Regions from separate parts of the Pelistega sp. MC2 genome, predicted to be linked through region 1. Evidence: predicted binding sites of a transcription regulator. Region 1 holds the regulator's gene; each other region holds the start of a gene.

Region 1 (2,279 bases):
CCATGAAAACTCAATAATAACCGTTGTGGTGTACCGTTTTTATCCCAGTACCGAGCAATCTTAGTAGATAGACTTTGAATATAATCAGGATGAGCGCAAAACCGTTTAATAAATCGATAGTCAGGCTGTTCACGCCACGTCTTAGAAAGCTCAGCCACTCGGTCAAATAACGTCGCTGTCGTACTTGCCGCATACTGAGGGTACATCGGAACAATAAGAATACGCTCACAGGCTTGTTTTTTTAATCGTTCTATTGCACTTCCCAAGTCCGGATTCCCATAACGCATAGCCATATCTACCACAACATTTTCAGTTGCAAGCTCTTGCTGCAATGCCTTAGCTTGTGCTTGAGTATAAACAAATAATGGCGATCCATCTTTCAGCCAAATGCTACGGTATTTATGTACCAATTTTGGGGCTCTAAACGGAAGAATCAATCCTCGTAAAATTGGTTGCCACAACCATTTAGGCAACTCGACTACCCGAGGATCAGATAAGAAAAGCTTTAGATATTGACGAATATCTTTAACTTGAAAGCTTTCTGGTGTGCCTAAATTAACCAACAAGACACCTATAGGCGTTGTATTCATAACTATTCTATTGACTCAATGCATTTGATAATAAGCGGGCGGTAATATCTACAATAGGAATTACCCTATCATAAGACATACGACTAGGACCAATCACGCCTAACGAACCCACAATTTTACCATCAACTGCATAAGGTGCTGTCACAACTGCCAACTCTTCCAAAGGAACTAAGTGTGACTCACCACCAATATAAATCTGCACGCCTTGCGAATGAGAAGATAAATCTAATAATTGCATCAACTCTGTTTTTTCTTCAAAAAGCGAAAATGTCTGTTTTAGACGATTCATATCTGACGCAATATCAGAAATATTTAATAAATGTCGCTCCCCTGACACCAACATATTATCTGTGCGATACTCATCGGCATATTCAATGGTTGCCTGCATCAAATTGGAAATATCTTCCTGTAAAAGCTTAAGCTGAGCTGCTAATTCTTGTTTGACCACCTGAAATGACTTTCCTGAAAAATGCTGATTAAAAAAATTGGACGCATTCATCAACTCAGCTTCCGAATAGTTTTTATTTACACTCAAAATCCTATTTTGTACCTCACCCTCTGGCGTGACGATGATTAACAACACTCTTTTTTCGGATAAACGAATAAATTCAATATGCCTGAAAATTTGCGAACGTTGTGGCGTTACCACTATTCCAGCAAACTGAGTCAAATTGGACATTAGGGTAGCCGCTGTATTTAATGCCTGGCTCGGTGAATTATCCGTAAAAGCATGGCTTAATTCGTCTGAGTATTCTGTACTAAATGATTTAACCGCTAATAACCTATCCACAAATATACGATAACCTTTGGGTGTAGGCACTCGACCTGCTGAAGTATGGGGACTATGCACTAACCCCTGCGCCTCTAGCTCTGCCATCACATTGCGAATAGTTGCAGGTGAAAGCTTAAATAAGCCGGCTAGCGCTTTTGAGCCGACTGGTTGACCGTCCTCAATATAGCGTTCAATTAAAGCAGTTAATAAATGATTTGATCGTTCGTCCATGGCTATCCGAATAAATATGATTTTTTTATCGTAGAGTTTATGAAATTTCTAAAACATCAGTACAATAACAACATAAAGAACTTTCATTCTACTTATTTTATATGGTTTACCTATGCATTTTTCAATAGTTGCTCTTATTGGACGTTATAAAGATTCTGGTATGGATGCCCCTTTACGCGAATTAGCGCAAGTTTTGGAGCAAGCAAATATTCGCGTGATTATTGAAAAAGATACCGCCCTCAACACAGGAGTAAAAGAATACCAAACAGGTTCGTTGGATCAGATAGGTCAATTAGCTGATTTGGTCATTGTGATGGGTGGTGACGGGACTATGCTTGGTGCAGCGAGAGATTTATGTAAATATGCTGTTCCTTTATTAGGCATCAACCATGGACGTTTGGGATTTATCACAGATATCCCTGTTAATGACTCCATCAATGCCGTTAAATCCGTATTAGATGGCAAATTCACTATTGAAAAACGGACTCTACTCGAAGGCTCGATTATCCGTGATAAAAAAGTCTTAACAACTGATTTAGCCCTTAACGATATTGTATTAAGTCGTTCTGGACGAGGTGGAATGATTGAAATTTCAGTGGACTACGATAATACACATATGTATAGCCAACGTGCCGATGGCTTAATTGTTTCGACCCCTACAGGTTCAACCGCCTATGCTCTTTCCG
Region 2 (2,279 bases), on a different contig from region 1:
TATAGTGATGTCGCACCAGAAAAATTAGCTCAGGATGTAGAGGCTTTGTTGAATGAGTAGTATTTCGGCGTACTAGTTTTCAGCAGAAATAATAAGAATAAGAGATTTCTTGGAGAAAAATTTGACAGTTTGGGTGTGACCTTGCATAGAAAAGTCAACTTCAAGCTATCACACAAAAACAAGGCAACTCGTAGAGTTGCCTTGTTGTACTTCAATAATTAGTGAGTCATTAAGCGGCTTGTGCTTCTAACACTTGACGCATTTTTTTGATTGCCGCATTTTCAATTTGACGTACGCGTTCAGCTGAGACGCCGTATTGTGAGGCTAACTCTTGGAGTGTTTTGCCTTCGCCGTCATCTTGTAACCAACGAGATTCAATAATATCGCGAGAGCGATCATCAAGTTTATCTAAAGCTGCAGTAATTCCCTGAGTTTGTAAGTCATAACGATAACGTTGGGCAAGTACCTGACCTGGCTCGTGTTGCCCATCATCAGATAGGTAAGTGATAGGGGCAAAATCATCTTCATCGTCATTAGAAGACTCAAGTGCCATATCACGTCCAGAAAGACGGACTTCCATCTCAGCGACTTCTTCTGGTTTTACGTTAAGTTTTTCTGCAATACCTTGGATTTGGGATGGATCTAAGGTTTGTCCATCTGGACGCATACTACGTAAGTTAAAGAACAGTTTGCGTTGAGCTTTGGTCGTTGCTACTTTAACTAAACGCCAGTTACGAATAATGTATTCATTGATTTCTGCTTTAATCCAGTGGACAGCAAAGGAAACTAAACGCACGCCATGAGATAAGTCAAAGCGTTTTACGGCTTTCATCAAACCGATATTACCCTCTTGGATAAGGTCCGCATGAGCAATACCATAGCCTAAATATTGGCGAGAAATTGACACAACAAGGCGTAGGTGAGAAAGGATTAAAGATTTTGCCGCTTCTAAATCACCATTAGCTTGTAGGCGTTCTGCAAAGTCTCTTTCTTGTTCTGGAGTAAGCACAGGGATACGATTGACAGCGCTGATATAAGCTTCAATCGAACCCATGGCGCCAGGATTAGCTACCGCCATTGCTACATTATTTTGTAGTGCAAGTGATTGATTTGTCATGGTATTTTCCTATGAAAATGTTTATGTTAGGTATTATTTTAGCACTCTTGTGGTTAGAGTGCTAATATTTTCAATACCTCACAGGTCTTAATTGGTTTCAGTGTGTAACACCATTCACAGAGGAGCTAAATTACTATAAAAATCAAGTAAATAACATAAAAATCAAGCGGAAAATATAGAAAAAAGCGATAATGATGTCTTTGTAGGTAAAGTAAGGTTATATGGCCAGATTAGCACGTCTCTATGCTCCAAACACTTGTCAGCTAGTTCAAGCAAAACTACTCCCCCACATTGCTAGTTTATCCGATGAGTATCAATTAAAGCCTAAGTTATTAGCTTGGTTAGAGGAGCTAAGTGTACGGTATCAATTACCTATTCATGCATGGTCAATTACCAATGAGGGGATATATTTTTTAAGTACCCCTCCTAATGAGCGTACGATTTCTCAAGTTGTCCAGGCATTGGGACGCTATTTAGCTTCTAGTTTACGCTTAGGTGCTGTATTTGCATCAAGATATCGTTCTTGTTTGGTTGAAGAGGGTGATCATTATTTGGCTTGCATGATTTGGTTAGAGATGTATCTTCATCACAAAGAAGGCATAGAGCAACCGGATTTGCTTCCATGGACGTCTGCTGGTGTGCATACGGGACGCATAAATAAAGATTTAAAATGGTTAACTGATCATCATGATTATTGGGTACTAGGGAATACTTCTTTTGAGCGTCAGGCACGTTATAAAAGTCTTTGTGAAGAAGGATTAAGTCATTCTAGGATTTTGGATATAGAAGCTGCCATCCATGGGCAATGGGCATTGGGAAGCGATAGTTTTATTGAAAAAATAGCCCCGTTTGCTAGTCGTCGTGTGTTACCGAGTAAACGAGGCCGTCCACGAAAAGAAACATTGTTAAAGAATAATTAATACCTTAATCCTGAGGTGTTACTCTTAACGTATTCATTTAATTTGGAAAAAAATATGTCCACAGATTTTGCTTCATTGCCGCTAAGTGCTGCTCAATTACATAATTTAAAGGAGTTGGGTTATACCCAAATGCGTCCAATACAAGCTCAAAGCCTGCCTGCTATTTTGGAAGGTAAGGATGTGCGTGGGCAGGCGGAAACGGGTAGTGGAAAGACCCTTGCCTTTGGTTTAGGGATTGTTCA
Region 3 (2,279 bases), on a different contig from region 1:
AACAACAGGATTTGCTGGTTTTTCTGCTCCTGATGACAAAGGTGAATGGAAAGGATTAGACATTGATTTATGTAAATCAATAGCGGCAGCTGTTTTTGGGGATGCCACAAAGTTTAAAAACGTACCTTTGAACTCTCAACAGCGTTTTACGGCACTACAGTCAGGTGAAATTGATGTATTAACTCGCAATACAACAGTTACTCAACAACGAGATACAGCTTTGGGCATCCAATCTCCTGGTGTTAATTTCTATGACGGTCAGGGCTTCCTAGTCTCTAAAAAATTAGGTGTTAAAAGTGCCAAAGAATTAGATGGTGCAACAGTATGTATGCAAACAGGTACTTCTAATGAAAATACTATGGCAGACTGGGCTCGTGCAAACAATATTAAATACACCCCTGTTGTCTTTGATCAATTCAATGAAGTCGTCAATGCTTTTGCTTCTGGTCGCTGTGATGTATACACCACAGATGCATCAGGTCTAGCATCTATCCGTATTTCTCGCCTCTCTAATCCAGACGATTACGAAGTATTACCAGAGTTAATTTCTAAAGAACCTTTAGGTCCTTTTGTGCGTCAAGGGGATGATCAATGGTACAACATTGTAAAATGGACACTTCAAGCACAGCTAAATGCCGAAGAGCTTGGTTTGACTAGTGCAAATGTAGATGAACAATTAAAAAGTACTAACCCAAATATTCAACGCTTACTTGGCGTAACTGAAGGCTCCGGTAAAAACTTAGGCTTAGATGAAAAATGGGCCTATAACCTAATTAAGCAAGTCGGTAACTATGGCGAAAGTTTTGAACGTAATGTGGGTCAAAATAGTCCTTTAAAAATCCCTCGTGGTCTAAATAATTTATGGATTAACGGTGGTTTACACTACGGATTACCAGTACGTTAATCTTCATAGATTGGTATCTTATTAAAAAGTAAGGCTCTATCTTGAGATAAAGATAGAGCCTTTTATATTCACTCTTCTTATTTAAGAAGAGAAAAGTATTAAAAATGTAACAAATTAATCATACCCCCTTGAAATGTCAAAAATCACCCCTATAATTAGCACTCAAGGGGTTAGAGTGCTAAACCTAATCCAGAAAAATTTTTTATACTTATTTTTTGACAACCAGGAGCTTTCCATGTCATTACGTCCATTACAAGATCGCGTTATTATCAAACGTGTTGACAACAAAAAAACTACAGAATCTGGCATTATCCTTGCAGGTAGCGCAGAAGAGAAACAAGACTTAGGTGAAGTTATTGCTGTTGGCCCAGGCAAAAAAGCCGATAACGGTCAAATTATCCCTGTTGACTTAAAAGTTGGCGACAAAGTGTTATTTGGTAAATACGCTGGTCAAGCTGTTAAAGTTGATGGCGAAGAATTATTAGTTGTTCGTGAAGAAGAAATCTTAGCTGTATTTGCTTAATTTCTGCTTTTAACTTAAAAATTAATTTATCGCTTTGAACAATCAAAGCAATCTTAAAGGAATCAAACATGGCTGCAAAGCAAGTATTTTTTGGTGATGATGCTCGTACACGTATCGTACGTGGTGTAAACATTTTAGCTAATGCTGTAAAAACAACATTAGGTCCTAAAGGTCGTAACGTTGTACTAGAACGTTCTTTCGGCGCTCCTACAGTAACAAAAGACGGTGTTTCTGTTGCTAAAGAGATTGAATTAAAAGACAAATTTGAAAACATTGGTGCGCAATTAGTAAAAGAAGTTGCGGCTAAAACATCTGACAACGCTGGTGACGGTACTACAACAGCGACTGTATTAGCTCAAGCTATCGTAGAAGAAGGTTTAAAATACGTTGCTGCAGGTATCAATCCAATGGACCTAAAACGTGGTATTGATAAAGCGGTTGCAGTAGCTGTTGAAGAGTTACACAAATTATCTCGTCCAAGCTCAACTTCTAAAGAAATTGCACAAGTTGCGTCTATCTCTGCAAATAGCGATACATCAATCGGTGAAATCATCGCTAATGCAATGGATAAAGTTGGTAAAGAAGGTGTAATCACTGTTGAAGACGGCAAATCATTAGAAAATGAATTAGACGTTGTTGAAGGTATGCAATTTGACCGTGGTTACCTATCTCCATACTTCATCAACAATCAAGAAAAACAAATCGCTGCTCTTGATGACCCATTCGTACTAATTTTTGACAAAAAAATTAGTAACATCCGTGACCTATTACCTCTATTAGAGCAAGTTGCTAAAACTAGCCGTCCTCTATTAATCATTGCAGAAGACGTTGAAGGTGAAGCATTAGCAACAT

Evidence for each region. Region 1 encodes HrcA, which represses chaperone genes, less so after heat shock. Its sites were predicted from a motif close to TTAGCACTCNNNNNNNNNGAGTGCTAA; they were not measured.
Region 2: a site for HrcA is predicted at 1,156-1,182, ahead of rpoH (RNA polymerase sigma factor RpoH). Genes of this name have one in related genera too.
Region 3: a site for HrcA is predicted at 1,060-1,086, ahead of BQ4443_RS06400 (co-chaperone GroES). Genes of this name have one in related genera too.

Annotation. Positions count from the first base shown of each region.
Region 1 covers NZ_LT628274.1:625,151-627,429, forward strand. Annotated here, with positions in the region: gene hemH (ferrochelatase) at 1-590, opposite strand, end outside; gene hrcA (heat-inducible transcriptional repressor HrcA) at 598-1,593, opposite strand; gene BQ4443_RS04690 (NAD kinase) at 1,706-2,279, shown strand, end outside.
Region 2 covers NZ_LT628273.1:83,783-86,061, forward strand. Annotated here, with positions in the region: gene BQ4443_RS00480 (SCO family protein) at 1-60, shown strand, start outside; gene rpoH (RNA polymerase sigma factor RpoH) at 230-1,117, opposite strand; gene BQ4443_RS00490 (hypothetical protein) at 1,339-2,037, shown strand; gene dbpA (ATP-dependent RNA helicase DbpA) at 2,092-2,279, shown strand, end outside.
Region 3 covers NZ_LT628275.1:184,505-186,783, reverse strand. Annotated here, with positions in the region: gene BQ4443_RS06405 (amino acid ABC transporter substrate-binding protein) at 1-904, shown strand, start outside; gene BQ4443_RS06400 (co-chaperone GroES) at 1,140-1,427, shown strand; gene groL (chaperonin GroEL) at 1,496-2,279, shown strand, end outside.